DNA from 4 places in the Bacillus methanolicus genome. Region 2 is predicted to be linked to each of the others. Evidence: riboswitches for the same ligand, from Rfam matches in the RefSeq annotation. Region 2 holds a riboswitch; each other region holds the start of a gene.
The links. Region 2 has a riboswitch for thiamine pyrophosphate ahead of C0966_RS07225 (IS110 family transposase). Riboswitches for the same ligand answer to the same signal wherever they lie in the genome.
Positions count from the first base shown of each region.

Region 1: another riboswitch for thiamine pyrophosphate. It lies ahead of thiW (energy coupling factor transporter S component ThiW); the one in region 2 lies ahead of C0966_RS07225 (IS110 family transposase).
Region 3: another riboswitch for thiamine pyrophosphate. It lies ahead of thiM (hydroxyethylthiazole kinase); the one in region 2 lies ahead of C0966_RS07225 (IS110 family transposase).
Region 4: another riboswitch for thiamine pyrophosphate. It lies ahead of tenI (thiazole tautomerase TenI); the one in region 2 lies ahead of C0966_RS07225 (IS110 family transposase).

Region 1 covers NZ_PNFF01000002.1:913,674-917,889, reverse strand. The annotation lists gene thiC (phosphomethylpyrimidine synthase ThiC) at 1-1,395, opposite strand, end outside; gene thiW (energy coupling factor transporter S component ThiW) at 1,479-2,000, opposite strand; TPP riboswitch at 2,113-2,222, opposite strand; tRNA gene C0966_RS16260 (tRNA-Pro) at 2,457-2,530, opposite strand; gene gatB (Asp-tRNA(Asn)/Glu-tRNA(Gln) amidotransferase subunit GatB) at 2,896-4,216, opposite strand, start outside.
Region 2 covers NZ_PNFF01000001.1:1,455,213-1,459,428, forward strand. The annotation lists gene C0966_RS07220 (ABC transporter substrate-binding protein) at 1-90, opposite strand, end outside; gene C0966_RS07225 (IS110 family transposase) at 515-1,795, opposite strand; TPP riboswitch at 1,975-2,084, opposite strand; gene C0966_RS07230 (response regulator transcription factor) at 2,279-2,872, opposite strand; gene C0966_RS07235 (PAS domain-containing sensor histidine kinase) at 2,885-4,216, opposite strand, start outside.
Region 3 covers NZ_PNFF01000001.1:91,389-95,604, reverse strand. The annotation lists gene thiE (thiamine phosphate synthase) at 1-177, opposite strand, end outside; gene thiD (bifunctional hydroxymethylpyrimidine kinase/phosphomethylpyrimidine kinase) at 182-997, opposite strand; gene thiM (hydroxyethylthiazole kinase) at 1,013-1,819, opposite strand; TPP riboswitch at 2,039-2,148, opposite strand; gene C0966_RS00365 (response regulator) at 2,351-3,022, opposite strand; gene C0966_RS00360 (ATP-binding protein) at 3,019-4,216, opposite strand, start outside.
Region 4 covers NZ_PNFF01000002.1:738,819-743,034, reverse strand. The annotation lists gene C0966_RS15370 (thiazole synthase) at 1-207, opposite strand, end outside; gene thiS (sulfur carrier protein ThiS) at 209-412, opposite strand; gene thiO (glycine oxidase ThiO) at 417-1,547, opposite strand; gene tenI (thiazole tautomerase TenI) at 1,531-2,160, opposite strand; TPP riboswitch at 2,253-2,358, opposite strand; gene C0966_RS15350 (DMT family transporter) at 2,413-3,369, opposite strand.

The DNA.
Region 1 (4,216 bases), on a different contig from region 2:
ATTTTTATTCGGCAAGCCTAAATGCTCTTTTGGCGTAACATAACAAAGCATCGCTGTGCCGAACCAGCCGATCATCGCCGCACCAATCGCTGATGTAATATGATCATATCCCGGTGCTATATCTGTTGTTAAAGGTCCCAATGTGTAGAATGGAGCTTCTTTGCAAATTTCCATTTGCTTATCCACATTCTCTTTTATAAGATGCATCGGTACATGTCCCGGGCCTTCAATCATTACTTGGACATCATGCTTCCACGCTATTTCAGTAAGCTCGCCTAACGTTTGAAGTTCTGCAAATTGCGCTTCATCATTTGCATCGGCAATTGAACCCGGTCTTAGACCATCTCCTAATGAGACGGAAATGTCGTACGCTTTTAAAATCTCACAAATCTCCTCAAAGTGAGTATACAAGAAATTTTCCTCGTGATGTGCCAAGCACCATTGAGCCATAATCGATCCTCCGCGGGAAACAATCCCGGTTGTCCGTTTTGCAGTCAGAGGAATATAGCGAAGTAAAACTCCGGCATGTATCGTAAAGTAGTCAACACCTTGCTCCGCCTGCTCAATTAATGTGTCCCGGTAAACTTCCCATGTCAGATCTTCGGCCACGCCTTTCACTTTTTCAAGTGCTTGATAAATTGGCACTGTTCCGACTGGAACCGGAGAGTTTCGAATAATCCATTCCCTTGTTGTATGTATGTTTTTTCCTGTCGATAAATCCATGATCGTATCGGCACCCCAGCGGACGGCCCAAGTCATTTTTTCAACTTCTTCTGAAATTGACGAGGATACAGCCGAATTCCCAATATTCGCATTAATTTTCACATGAAAATTGCGCCCAATAATCATTGGCTCGGCCTCAGGATGATTAATATTTGCCGGAATGATTGCTCTTCCCCTAGCTACCTCACTGCGGACAAATTCAGGATCGAGCTGTTCTCTGATCGCAATGAACTCCATCTCAGGGGTAATGATTCCCTTTTTTGCATAATGCATTTGCGTGACATTGCGCCCTTTTTTCGCTCTCAGCGGACGGTTGTTCGTATTTGGAAAAACCTCGATCTTCCGGTTTGCTTCTTCTTCGCTGCGGTAGCCATTGTCCTCAGGCTTAACAGATCTGCCTTGATATTCCTCAACATCTCCTCTTTCCAAAATCCACTTTCTGCGAAGCTTTGGAAGCCCTTTTTTCAAATCAACCTCATAATTCGGATCAGTGTATGGACCACTTGTATCATACACACGCACAGGCTTATTTTCCTCTTTTCCAAACATGGATTCTGTCGGGCTGAGCGAGATTTCCCGCATCGGGACCTGAATATCAGGTCTTGATCCTTCCACATACACTTTTTTGCTTCCCGGAAAAGTATACATCATTTGAGTAAAATCGTTTGTCATATAATAGTTCCTCCTCAAAATTGAATATTTATTTGATACATGCGGCTTTAAAGAGCTGATATGGTGCAAATTTGTCTAAATATTCAAATCCTGTTATGAAAAGATGTCTTTTCAAGTAACTTCTCTTTTGCCGCAGTATTTCTCAAAAAAACAGTCAGAATGACATAACCGATAAAAGCACCTGATAAGGAGCTGACCATAAACGAAGGAATGAATCCAAATATTGTTGCTTCTTTTCCCAGTAAAAGGACTGCAATCGGATATGAAGCAAGAGCACCCAACAAACCTGTTCCGGTGACTTCACCAACAAAAGCCATAGATGTCTTTTTCGTCTTTGAAAATAAATATGCTGCCAAAAAGGCCCCGATCATACTCCCCGGAAACGCAAAAACGGAGCCGGTTCCCATTAGATTTCTTAAAATGGATACGCAAAGCGCCTGAGCCACTGCGTAATACGGACCTAATAAAACTGCTGACAAAACATTAATAAAATGCTGCATTGGAAAAACTTTGGCAAATCCTATCGGGATAAAAAACATGTGGCTTGTCAGTGTACCAATCGTAATCATCATGGCAGTTAACGTAAGCTTCTGTGTTTTTTTCACAAAAAAATCCCTCCAATGTTCAGGCACTGGGGGATAGGGAATACCATGCAAATATTCATTATCGCCGGAGTCAAAAAAAGCAGACTCCAACGGAAGGAATCTGCTTTTGTATGACTAAGTCAATACACTTCCCTACGCTGGTACTAACCAGATCAGGTAAAAGGGTCAAAGATTCGGATCTTTATCTCAGCCGGCCATTCTCCGGCACCCCTAGTGCCAATTATATTATTGTCATAGTTTAATATATCACAGTCATTGATGATTGCAAGGACTTTTTTGATTTTTTTCTCCCTTTCGAAAATTCTATTTAATTAAGAGAAGACAAAAAAGAGGCTGACCCTTTATGGGTCTGGCCCCTCCGACAATGACAATATGTAGAATGTTTTTTAGTGAGGGGGCTGATCCTTTGCTTCTGAATCAGCCCCCCCTTTGATAATAACTCTTGAATATTAAAAATCGGGATAACAGGATTCGAACCTGCGACCCCTAGCACCCCATGCTAGTGCTCTACCAAGCTGAGCTATATCCCGACGGCACATATATTTTACTATATTCACTCGGTATGTGCCAATATCCTTTTTCTACACCATTCTTCAAAAAACGATGAACAAATTATTAATCAAACGTTTGATTAATTTTCGAAAGAGTGCATGAATATCATACATTTTTCCCGGGAAATAGATGCGGAAATTGTCAAATGCTGCTAAGCTCATTTCGACAAAAACAGTGCCGACCAGAAGACCGATCTTAATCTGCTAAAAATTAAAAAGAGGCTATCTCAAAAGCCTAGGGTCAGACCCTATACCACAATATATAGGACATAATGTTGGATAAATGTGCTATATATCGATAAATGCACATGAGGTCTGACCCTTATAAGACAGCCTCTACAGAATTATAGCTTTTGCAATTCTTGATTTAATAATTTATTGACCAACGGCGGATTGGCTTGTCCTTTTGTCGCTTTCATTACCTGGCCGACAAGGAAGCCGATCGCTTTACCCTTCCCATTTTTAAAGTCTTGTACTGATTGTGGGTTCGCCTCAATGACTTCTGCAATAATTTTTAGAAGCGCTCCTTCGTCGGAAATCTGAACAAGTCCTTTTTCTTTGACAATTTGCTCTGCATCTCCGCCATTTTCAATTAACTCTTTAAATACTGTTTTGGCGATTTTCGAAGAAATTGTGCCATTTTCGATCAGCTTAATCATGCCCGCGAGGCTTTCAGGCGTTAAAGACACTTCGTGAAGCTCTTTTTGTTCCGCATTTAAGTAAGCAGACACCTCTCCCATCATCCAGTTGGATGCTTGTTTTGGATCTGCACCGGCTTTGACAGTCGCCTCAAAGAAGTCAGCCATTTCTTTTGTTACTGTTAAAACAGCAGCATCATAAGCAGGCAGTCCAAGTTCTTCGATGTAGCGTTTTTTCCGCTGATCAGGCAGCTCAGGAATTTCTGCTCTTACGCGTTCTTTCCACTCTTCATCAATATACAATTCCACAAGATCAGGCTCCGGGAAGTAGCGATAGTCATCCGAACCTTCTTTCACACGCATTAAAATCGTCGTATTTGTCGCTTCATCATACCGGCGCGTTTCCTGCTGAATCGTTCCGCCTGCAAGCACCACTTCCCGCTGGCGTTTTTCTTCATACTCCAAACCCTTTCGGACGAAATTAAAAGAGTTTAAGTTTTTCAACTCGGTTTTTGTTCCGAATTCTTTTTGGCCAACCGGGCGGATTGATATATTTGCATCACAGCGTAGGGAACCCTCTTCCATTTTACAATCAGACACACCCGTATATTGGATGATTGATTTTAATTTTTCAAGATAGGCATACGCTTCGTCAGGAGTACGGATATCCGGCTCCGAAACAATTTCAATTAACGGCGTGCCCTGGCGATTTAAATCTACAAGGGAATAGCCGTTTTCGTGGTTTAATTTCCCTGCATCTTCCTCTAAATGTAGGCGGGTAATTCCAATTTTTTTCTTTTTCCCGTCCACTTCGATTTCAATCCAGCCGTTTTTGCCGATCGGCTTATCGAATTGGGAAATCTGATATGCCTTCGGATTATCCGGATAAAAATAGTTTTTGCGGTCAAACTTCGTTTCTGTTGCCACTTCACAGTTTAGTGCCATGGCCGCTTTCATCGCATACTCGACAGCCTTTTTATTCAAAACAGGCAGTACGCCCGGATATCCGAGTTCAATAACAGAAGTA
Region 2 (4,216 bases):
AGTGTTCTTGTCTGATGATGAATCATTCTTGTCAGTACCGCAGCCCGTTAAGAGCATGGCTGAAAAAAGCAATGCGAGCCATTTTTTCATTACTGTTTCCTCCCTCTATATACTTTAAAATTCTCCCGAATACTCACGTTTTCTCTAAATTTCATTAACACCTAATAGTTGATCCACCGAAAATCATGGTTATAAATTGAATTTATTTAAATTTCTTACAGATGGGGGGCCATCCTACCAACCAAACTGGTATTGTTTGGTAATAACAGTTATGACCGTGCGCAAAATCTCCACTCATCTCACGGTCGCTAACCCTCCCATGTATCACCGGATTGGGATCCATACATTCCTTCGTCCTGCGTATCCATGAGGTGGAGGTCGGATAAGCTCCTCAGCTGGGTCATAAGCCCGTATGGTAAAAATAAACTCCGACTCGGCACTATTGGTGTTTGTCTTTAGAAATACTTGAAGTATTCGATAGTAATTTGATTAACAAATTGGTTAATAAATCGGTTTAAGCAACTTGTAATGTAATTTGAGGCAAGCCTTGCAATAATTTTGAACCATCAAATTCACACTGTTTTTGACCAATGACAAATAAGACACGTAATAGCTTACAACACAAAGCGATGAGAGACTGTTGCTTTTTTAAAGGCCTTTCAGATCGTTTTGTATAGTATTGATGTAAAGCTTTAAAAGTTGGATTATGGGCAACGAGTGGCCGAATCGCTAGGTACAGAGCTTTACGCAGCCTGCTTCGTCCCCGTTTCGTTATTCTGGTTTGTCCTTTAAATTTTCCAGAACTATGCTCACGTAATGAAAGGCCTGCCAGATTAACTAATTGCTGAGGGTGACTGTACTTTGTGAGATCACCCACTTCAGCGAAGAATAGAGCGACTGTTGTAACACCTAACCCAGAAATATTCATCATTTGCTTAGCACCTGGGATCGTTTCTACAAGAGCTTCTAGCTCCTGATCCAACTCTTCCAACTGCGTTTGATAAAGCTCATATTGGTCAATCAGATATTCCATTTCACGTTTGGCAAACTGAATCCCGATTTGAATTCCAATGCTCTTTTTGGCCGTTTCCACTAGTTTCGTTGCTCGCTTCATTCCAACTCCTCGTTGTACAAATGGCTTCCACTTTGAGAGAATCTCTTCAGGTGTCATTTCTTTAATTTGAGAAGGAAATGGAAACAGTTTTAGCGTGCAAAGAGCTGCTTTTCCTTCCCAATCCCCGAAAACATCGAAAAACTCCGGAAAATAACGTTGAATCAAATTTTGAATACGTCCTTCTGTGATGGCAAGCTGTTGAGTGAGCTGATCTCTTATTTTGACGCCTTCTCTTAGTTCCGCGTAAATGCCGTCTAAGAGATTTGGTACGGAGTATCGGCCGTCTTTAATCAGCTGTGCAATCACTCTGGCGTCTTTTGTATCGTTTTTTGTTGGAGAGTTGTCATCAAGCTCTTTGCTTTTCTTTACATGCATCGGATTGACTAGCACAAAGTCATAGCCCTTTGCGGTAAGGAAATAAGCGAGATTTAACCAGTAGGGCCCGGTTGGTTCAACCCCAAAAATCACATGGTTCTTATCATTTTCTTTTTGGTGTCGATTCACCCAATCTAAAAGCATTTGGAAACCATGTATGCGATTTTCAAAGATCAAGCGTTTTCCAAATTCAATTCCTCGATCGTCTTGTGCCCGTGCCACGTGTTTGTCTTTGGCAATATCAATGCCGATTATTAATGTTGATGGTGTGATTTGCGAGATTTTTCGATTTTGAGTATAATTCATTATTGAGTCCTCCTTGGTAACTTATTAATTCGGGGTCAATGCATTGACACCCTGTACTATACCAAGAGGGCTCTTTTTGTTTCAAACCTCAAATTTCTTCATTACAGGAATGCTCCTTATGTAATTTAGAATTCGCAAGCCCGGGAACAAATGAAATGCGCCCAGGTCAGAACCTGAGCGCCTAGACGAACAATGTTCCCTCCGCTGGTCTGAACCAGTTCAGGTTCTAAGGGTCATCATCTTTCGGATGAAATCTCAACCGGCAACACCGGTTCCCCTACATTCTTGCTATGAAATTATCAATTCCTCATCTATTATAGCAGATTAGATAATTAATATAATAATTTTCTAATAAATTTGATCGGGGTCTGGCCCGTATTAAGATATCTCGAATCTGGCAGGCATCGGCCGGACAGAGTTCAAATCCCTCTTTTAGAGTTAACACCTAATGGCAGCTGCTGAAAATTGATAAATTTTTTGTGTCTACCGCGTCCTAACCCCAAACTTTTGGTAGAGCAACGTTAAATTATATTCCAGTGATCGTTGGCTCATCGATAAAGAATTAGCCATTTCTCTTGTACTTTTACCCTTTGCCAGTTCCGCCAATATGTCTTCTTCTGTTTTCGTCAGGATTACTGTATCTTGAGAATTGGTGCCGCCGGAAACGAAGCCCGGCCTTCTTAGTTCTCTTACAAGCGAAAGCGGCAAGATAACCTGTTGACGCAGGGCGCATCTTATTCCTATCACAAGTTCTTCTCTTGAAGAAGTTTTGGATAAAAAACCGGAAACTCCGGCTTCAACCAATAAATTAAAATGTGGTTTAATATCAAAACCGGTGTAAATTAATACAATTAAATCTTGATTATACGCTAAAGCTTTTTTTGTTAGTTCAAGCCCGTTCAAGTGCGGCATATACAAATCAAACAGCAATATATCATAATGTTGCAGCTTAATTTTATTTAATGCGTTCAAAGAACTGTTTTCTATTGAAATGTTAAAATCGGGTTCCTGCTCCAATAGCATTTTTGTACCTTCCAATATAGATAAATGGTCATCGACTATCAAAATATTTATCATCGTAAAAACCTCTCAAATTTTTTTATCTCCAATGCCGGTACATGGAATTTGCATAGTAACTTTTAATCCGCAATTCGGTTTTGAATAAAACTCTACATTGCCTGAAAGGCTCTGAACGCGTTGCTTAATGCTTGTTAATCCCATGTTGTTAAAGGACGGTTTTAACTTATCCAGTTCAAAGCCCACACCGTCATCAGAATATTCAAACATCATTTTGTCTTCCCGGGCACTAATATGAAGGTGAATTTTTGAAGCCTTGGAATGTTTTGTCGCATTGTTGATCAATTCCTGTACGATTCGATAAATTCCGATCGTTTGTTCCTCATTTAATTGAAGACTGGAAGTATTGTCTGTTGAAAAATAAATTTTAAAAGTTGAAGAAACTTGGGTATATTCAAATAAATTTTCCAATGCCCGCTCTAAACCCAATTCCCTTAGCAACGGTGGCCGAAGTTCATTACATGTCATCCGGATTTGGTGAATGGTGTCCAGCAGTCCTTGTTCAATTCCTTTAAGCAGTGCTTTTATTTCGTTGTCAAATTCATGGCGATGAAGCAATGATTCCATTCTTCTGTACAAATCAATTTGATCCTGCAGGACTGTATCATGCAAATCACTTGATAAATGGAGCCGTTCTTTTTCGGAAAGATTGAACAAGAGCCGCAAGATCCAAAGCGGTGTTTGGCTGCTTTGCATGGCAGCTTCCAATTGATTCATTAGATTCTCGATTACATCCAAGCTCTCAAATACCATATTGGCGTAGTAAACGATTGTTTCCAGCCAAATGGAATCCATTTCCTCTTCTATAGATTGTGCATTGAGAATGAGGATGTAGGCATGGCTGGTCCGCTCTCCTACTTTTATTAGAACCTTATCGTTAACGTTTACGATCTTGCCAACCGGAAAATTTTGCAAATCGGGTTGAAATTCAAGAAAATGAGCTTCTTCGATTATCTGATTTTCTTTATTAAATTGTAAGATCGCCGGCTGGGAATCTGGCAAAACTGTATTTATTTCATGGATTAATCTTTCTTTGAGATCTGATACTTTCATTACCGAAGACAAGTCTTGGGAAAAATTTTTCAAACTGTTTTGCAATAATTTATATCGATCCTTTCTATTTTGAAGCTCTATCTCCATATTTTTTCTTTCGGTAATATCCCGGACCGTAACGACTGTAAGATTATCTTGACTTTCTACAGGCATCGTCCGACACTCAAAATATTTAATATGGCCGGAGCGGGTAATTATCCTGTACTCACTCTTGGAAGGCTGTTGGGTCAAGATAACATTCCTATGTCTTTCCATTAAATTTTCTCTTTCATCAGGTTGTACAATATCAAA
Region 3 (4,216 bases), 1.4 Mb from region 2:
TTTTTTCTGTTCTCCGGTCAAAGCTCCGTTTCCTTTTTCGCGGAACTGAAACAAAGTCGCCCCTCCCCGAAGGGCTTCCGTTACAACTTCAAGAGGATCTTTTAGACAATTGTTGCTCCCCATTATAAAATAAACTTTTAACAGCTCCCGCATATTCTCTTTTGAAATTCCAGCCATGATATCACCTTTTTTCAGATACTAGTTTTTGCCGGTAAGCCCAGTGATTTGTCGGCCCGTGTCCTAGTCCGATTCCCAGTTGATTTTCAATTGCGGCAGCGATAAAATCTTTTGCTGTTTGGACTGCATTTTGTACCGTATTTCCCTTAGCCAGTTCAGCAGCAATCGCTGCAGCAAACGTACAGCCGGTTCCATGTGTGTTCTTAGTTTCAATTTTTTTGCTTTTAAAATAGTAAAACTCCCGACCGTCATATAACACATCAACCGCTTCACTCGCGTTTTCGTGTCCGCCTTTAATGACAACATTTCTGGCTCCCAGTTCAAAAATATACTTCGCTGCCTCAAAGCGGTCTTCAATCGTTTCAATTTTGATTCCTGTTATTGCTTCTGCTTCCGGAATATTTGGGGTAACAACTTCCGCAAGCGGGAGCAAGCGATTTTTCAAAGCGCTGATCGCTTCATTTTGCAATAACGGTGCTCCTCCTTTTGCTATCATAACCGGATCGACAACAACATTTTTCCAGCCGAATTTTTTGATTTTGCCGGCAACAGCCTCAATGATTTCACTGTTGAACAGCATGCCTGTTTTCACTGCATCGGCGCCAAGATCTGTACCTATCGATTCGATCTGTTGTTCAACAGCCTGAACGGAAAGCGGGTAAACACCTTGAACCCCTAAAGTGTTCTGGGCCGTAACAGCTGTTATGGCAGACATGCCAAAAACTTCTAGTTCCTGAAAAGTTTTTAAATCGGCTTGGATCCCGGCTCCGCCTCCGCTGTCCGAACCGGCAATCGTTAAAGCTTTGTGTACTTTTTTCATAGATTCTGGCCTCCTTTACACTCGTTCAACCGAAGCTAAGTTTCTTATATCATCAGATGAAAGTTTGGCTAACTGGTTTAAAAATTCAATTTGAAAACTGCATGGTCCTTTGTCAGATGTTTTATCAGCCGCGATTTCAGCTGCCACTCCATAGCAGGCTAATGCAGCGGCAGAAGCTTCTAATAGGTTTTTTTCTACGGCAGAAAAGGCGCCGATAATTGAAGTCAGCAGACACCCTGTACCAGTAACCTTAGTTAAAATTGGATGTCCGTTACGGATGAGGTATGTCGTTTCACCGTCGGAAGCTACATCCTCCTTTCCTGTAACAGCAATGGTTGTTCCCAATTGTCTGGCAGCTTTTTTGGTCAGTTCGATAACATCTCCATTGCCTTCCCCTGCATCAACGCCTTTAATAAACCAGTTTTCACCGATCACATTTGCAACTTCTGCAGCGTTGCCCCTGATGACGGAAATTTTGAGATCATTGACAATTTTCTTCGCTACAGCTGTCCTGTAAGGGGTAGCTCCCGCTCCGACAGGATCTAAAATGACTGGAACGCCTTTTTCATTTGCCGCCTTTCCGGCGAACATCATTGCCTCGACGGTCTTAGGATTCAGCGTGCCGATATTTAAAACAAGTGCTCCTGCTATGTTCGCAATATCCGAAACTTCTTCTTTTGCGGCTGCCATGAACGGGGAAGCTCCTAATGCCAACAAGCCGTTCGCAGTAAAATTCGCGACGACAATATTCGTTATGTTATGTACGAGCGGATTCGCTTTTCTCACTTTCTCAAGTGAAGCAGCAATGGTTTCAGTATTCATCTTGATCAAGCACCCTTTCTAGCAAGTTAGAGGAAAATCACCTGATGAGCCGCCAGCAAATAATATGAACAATCCGTTTTGAGTTTTTGAATTTCTTATTTTGCTTTTTTCCTATACGTTTTGCAAATGGAAGATTGCCTCTAATAGCGAAAAAGACACTCTGCGTAAGCAAAGTGTCTCTAAATAGACTGATAGGATCATGTAAAATTTACAGCCGAAAATATCCTCAGCACTTTTCCCTACGCTGGCATTATCCAACAGGTTCAAACGGTCTGCGACGGAATAGCCGCACTCTCAGCCTGCTTCCGCGGGCTCCCGTAAACTATTCAATTTAATTCTAAGTCTACTCCTCCACCCTCAAAAATGCAAGTAAAGGAATAGGCGGGAGGAAAGGATATGAGGGGTCTGGCCCTCGATACGTTAACGCGGTGAAGCGGTGAGGGTCTGGCCCGCACCACGTTAATGCGGTGAAGCGGTGAGGGTCTGGCCCGCACCACGTTAATGCGGTGAAGCAGTGAGGGAGCCTGGCCACTATTTGTTTAGTTTGTATCGGTTTATTGGCCGGCCAATGCCGCCGTATTGGAAATCGATTTGGACATGCCCGCATTTTTCAAGGTAATCGAGATAGCGTCTCGCCGTTACTCTGGCGATCCCCACCCCTTCAGCGACTTCCTCTGCTGAAATCGGCACTTTTGTTTCCGCCAGGAATTTCGAAATCTTTGTAAGCGTCAAGGCATTCAACCCCTTTGGCAGATCAAAAGTATTGCCCTGTTCTTTGCGGAAAAAGAATTCATCTAGTTCCTGTTGGGAAATCCTCTCTTTTTCATCAAACTTCATTCGAAAAGACCGGTAATTTTCCAGTGCTTTTTTGATCCGTTCAAATTTAAATGGCTTCACAATATAATCAAACGCTCCGTGCTGTAAAAACGAGCGGACTGTTTCCATGTCGCTGGCTGCTGTAATCGGAATAATATCCACATTTATCCTTTCCGTCCTGATCACCTGAAGAGTCTGGAGCCCATCCTGCTGGGGCATATACACATCAATGATCACAAGCTCCGGTTTCTTCGATCGAACCAAATTTATACCCTCTAAGCCGTTTGATGCCACTCCGACCACTTTAAAGCTGTCGACTTTCTCAATAAATTGCCGATTTACTTCCTGTACCATAGGATCATCTTCTATCAACACGACTTTGATCACCCTTCTGCCCCCTTTTGTTCAGTATACATTGAAAATGTTATCGAAAATGATGTTCCCTTTCCTACCGATGACTCTAAAAGAATATCCCCTTTCCCTTTTTCAACAACCTGCTTTACTAAATATAATCCGATTCCTCGTCCGGTCTCAGACTTGGTAGAATATCCCTGGTCAAAAATAAACGGCTGGACATGTTCAGGTATGCCGCTTCCATTGTCTTCTACTAATATACATAGTAACTGATCGTTTTGCTGAATTCTTACATAAACTTCTTTATCATCATTCATCACATTTTTAAAAGAATCAAATGCATTCTCAATTAAATTCCCCAAAATTAACACAAAATCATGATGGTCCATAAATGGCGGAAACTGTTTCAAAGAACTATGGCGGTCAATTGTAACTTGAATGCCAAGTTCTTTACCGCGGCTGACTTTACTAAGCAACAAACCGGTAAGGCTGTCATCATGAATGTTTTTGCTTAAAAAACGAGTCAGCTCTTCTTGCTCCTCCGTTATTTCAAAAACATATTCGAGCGCTTTTTCCTTATTTCCCAGTTGAATTAATCCCGCTATCGTATGAAGCTTATTCATATGCTCGTGGTTTTGGACACGCAATGCGTTTACAAAAGCTTTAACCCCCGTTAATTCTTCCGCCAGTTTTTTTACTTGAGTACGGTCCTGGAAGATAGCAATCGCCCCAACTGTTTTATTATTCACCTTAATTGGAATCCTGTTGCTGACAATTGCCAAATTCCGGATCTGCAAATCTTTATTATAAATTGGCTTTTCTAATTCTATGATTTCAGGAAGACGTGTATCAGGGAGGACATCCCGTATCTTTTTCCCGACAACATCCCCATCAATTCCCAGCATCTCTTTAGCCTTTTTATTAAAAATCGTAATCGTTTCTTCCATATCAATCGCTATGATTCCTTCATGCATGGCATTAAATGTTTCGGTCCGTTCCACAAGCAGCCTGGCAATTTCATGCGGTTCAAGCTGAAACATTTGCTTTTTAATATGCCGCGCCAGAAGCCATGCACCCCATCCACCGAAAAATAATGCAAGCACACCCGTCCAGACTATTTGTTTTTTGAGTGATAACAATGTCTCAAAAAAGCTCGGGATCTTATACCCTGCAATAACCACGCCTATTTGTTCATGATCCTTGTTCATCACAGGTGTAAATGCACGG
Region 4 (4,216 bases), on a different contig from region 2:
ATTCGGCAGCAAAGTAAAATTTGCAACTTCCAGCTTTTCCAAAAAGTTCGGCTGGTTCGGCTCATAAATATTCATACGGCGAACCGCAAATGTTAGAATTTCAGCACCTGATACTTTTACCGCCTCTTTCTGTACATCAAAATCAGGAAACTTCCCTGTTCCAAGCAGCAACCTCGATTCAAACTGATAAGGACCAATTTTTAACATGTTAACCGCCTCCCACAAAATGAACAATTTCTATTTTATCGCCATCTGACAAATATGCTTCTGCATGTGCACTTTTCTCAAGAATTTCCCGATTCAGTTCAACAATGGCTCCTTTGTCTTGCAAGTTGAAGTGAGCCAACAAATCCTGAATCGTACGTACTTCATTAGACAGTTCGACTACATCTCCGTTTATAATGAGCTTCATTTTGTCACCTCGCTATCAGCGTTTTTGAAAACCGGTCTACCCGAAACGGCTGCAACGTCTCTTCCTGCCGATCGCCTTCGATCAGCTCTGTCATCCACTGTCCTGTGATCGGGCTAAGCAATATTCCGTTGCGAAAATGGCCCGCAGCAATAAATAGCCCTTCAATTTCAGGATGCTTGCCCATATAAGGCAATCCATCAGGAGTTTGGGGACGAAGGCCTGTCCAAGCTTTTTCCCATTCGCCCTCTACAATGTTCGGTAATATCGTTTCTGCCTTTGTTAAAAGGTCTCGAATTCCTTTTAGAGTCACCTTTTTATCGTATTGTCCTTCTGCCATAGTAGCGCCAACGATAAGACGGCCCCGTTGTTTTGGCACAATGTAGCATCCTTCCGAAATAACGGTAGCAGTAATCGGTGCTGCCGGATACAGTAAAGAAAAACATTCCCCTTTCACAGGATATAACGGAAGATGAAGACCGGTTTGCTGCAGCAAGGTTCCTGACCAGACACCTGATGCCACTACTACCGTATCACTGTAAAAATTACCGCCATTCGTTTCAACGCCAATAATCCGGTCTTTTTGAATAATGATTCCTGTTGTTGTTGTGTACTCTCGTAAACTCACACCTAAAATGGAGGCTGCCCTCGCAAAAGCAGAAGTTAATTCCGGAGCAAGCACATGTCCATCATCCGGCAGATACATAGCGCCTATAAGATCACGGGAAAGGTTCGGTTCTCTTTCAAGCAGCTCTGCATCAGACAACCATTCGGCTCTTTGTCCTTGCTTCTGGTAGAATGATTTGAGTCTCTTTAACTCGTTTCCTTCGTCTTCTGATCTAGCTACCTTTAATAACCCTTTATTTACTAGATGAACATCAATACCGGAACATTCTTTTAATTCCTCTGCTATGGCAGGAAACAGACTTCTGCTCTTTTGCGCCATGTCATAAAAAGGACCGGCTTCTGTTATTTCCGCCTGTGCACCAAGCATTCCCGCTGCCGCGCTTGATGCCTCGCATCCAATCCGGTCTTTTTCGACTAACAGGACCTTTCGTTTCTTTTTTGCCAAATGAAAGGCTATTGAACTGCCAATCACTCCGCCTCCGACAATAATAACGTCATAACTGGTTGTCATTTGAAACCCTCTTTCCATTTACAAACGTATATAATTCTTTTATTGCTTCTAACGGTGAATGAGCTTCCCATATTAATGACATGACGGCAATGCCGGCCGCACCTGTCGACAAAACTTCTTTCGCATTATTAGGTACTATACCTCCTATCGCGATTACCGGAATTGCCACCTCCTTTACTATTTGCCGCAATGAACCTAGACCTCTTGGGGCCAATCCAGGCTTTGAAGAAGTGGAGAAAATATGTCCGTACAAAAGGTAATCTGCTCCCTGCTCTTCAGCTTCAACAGCTTCTTGTATCGAGTGAACCGATTTCCCGATGCGCAATTCCGGAAAACTCGTTTTAACAAGTTGTACATCAAGGCTTTGGTATGTTAGTTGAACACCCTGTGCATGAACTGCTCTTGCAACGTCTGCACGGTCATTTACAACTACTTTTCCGGACGGGATTCCTTGATCGATCATTGCCTTAATGATGGTATAGACCTCTTTGGCTGTTGCAGTTTTTTCGCGAATGTGAATGGCGGTAACATACGGATGAATCTCAGAAGCTATCTTCACAAACTGATCGGTTTTCTGTATACCGTTCGAAATGACATGAATTTCTTTTTCCATCGTCCACACCTGCCCTTGGACGTAAACTTGGCAAAACAAAAACCACTCTCCAGCATAAAGAGTGGTTAAAGTACATAAAAATACCCTAGTCTAAAAAATAGTCTCCACTTCCCTACGCTGGTATAATCCAGATCAGGTTCAAAGGGTTTAGAACCGAAGTTCAATCTCAGCCTTTAAAAGGCTCCCCTAGTGTTGCGAATTATTTAATTTATTAAAATTTTAACACGAATCCGAAAAAGTGGAAACATTTTTTTAGGCTTGTTTGCGTTGGAATTGCCTTCCATCTTCAATGACGGTTAATTTTTTTTGAGGTTCATTTGATTTAAAGGATAAGATAATTACCATTGCCATCACGCACAGGGCGCCAAATGCTTGAAACACTCCAAAAGAAACATGAAGCCATATAATTGCTGAAATAACAGCGACGAGCGGTTCTGTGCAGCTTAGTAGACTTGTTTCTTTCGGGGTAATAAAACGAAGGCTTTCCAAATAAAGAAAAAATGCAATCAACGTTCCAAAAATAATGACAAAGCTAATGAGTGAAAGTGTATGTATAGACCAATCTTGAATTTCTATTTTCCAAGGGGGATGAATAAAACTCAATCCAATTCCTCCTATAATCATTCCCCATCCAACAACGACTATTGAACCCCATTTTTTTAGTAATCGAACGGGATATATTGTATAAAAAGCAAGGGCTATACCGGACAATATTCCCCATGCGACAGAGATATTGGAAACGGCGAAATTCTTAATTGAACCGTTCGTTAACAAAAGGAAAGTTCCTAAAAGTGCTAATAGAATTGCTGTTAGGTCAATACGACCAGGAAATACACGATGTCTCAAAATAAAATAGACAGTTATAAATATCGGAGCTAAGTATTGAAGTAATGTAGCAACCGCAGAGTTTCCTGTTTCGATCGAAGCGAAATATGTATACTGGACTCCTAACAATCCAAGAATTCCAAATAGTAATAACTGGAGTCGTGTCTTTCGATCTTTCCAAATCGCCCATACCTTTTCTTTATCTTTACTTAACAGACCTATTGCAATTAATGCTACACCCGAGAATAACAGCCGTATTGTCACTAGCCACCCAATCGGAACACCATAATTTTGAAAAAGCTGCTGGGCCGCGGTACCTGATAATCCCCATAATGTAGCTCCAAAAGTTACCATTAAAATACCTTTGTAACGATCTTGTCCTATGAAATTTCCCACATCTGTTCCCCCTCTTGGCTGATCCTATTTATATTGTACATTATATTGTGAGAATAATATAAACCTTTTATCGAATTCACAAAGAACACATCTTGTTTCTGCCGGGGGATTCGTTATATAGAAACCGGGACAAGTCTCGGATATTTTTTAGCGGAATGATGGTGATGGAAAGCTCATAAATGTGATCGACGGCTCATAAACGAAAATGAAGGCTCATTTTTTGGAATAAAAGCTCATATATTCGAATGAAGGCTCATATTTCAAAATAAAGACTCATTTATCTAAATAAAAGCTCATTTATCAAATTAAAGGCTGATATGAACGAAACTTTCAAGTCCCCCACAAAATTTCTTTAATCTTTATGTTTTTGGCCGACTTTAAGTAAAGAAGCGCTTTTTTGGCTTCTTTTAGGGAGTTAGCTTGGATAAGCTAGAGATGTTCCTTTTTCAGCTTGACTACCCTACCTCAATTCAAAGATTGACTGTCAAGTGCTTTCCTTGACGGTCGATCTTTGAATTGAGACGATATCAAAAGCTGAAAAGGGATGAATTTCCTCCTTTCTTTTTCATTCAGATTGGGCTAAGCGCACGGCACGAAGGCAAAAATCTCTCTACAACGGTAAGCATTCTGATATCCGTGGGTTCTCACATTTTATCTTTCCGTACTAAGGAGCTTCCACTAACTCATATCGTGCGTTAGTCTAATAGAGACATGGCACAAGCCTTTATCGTGGGTTCTCCTTACCGGATGTTTCCTTTGCCTCCGAGCCCTATTCTCAGTTTTTCTTTTATCCTTGATTCATAAAGCTAAATGTAGACCAGTTTTCAATAACCCT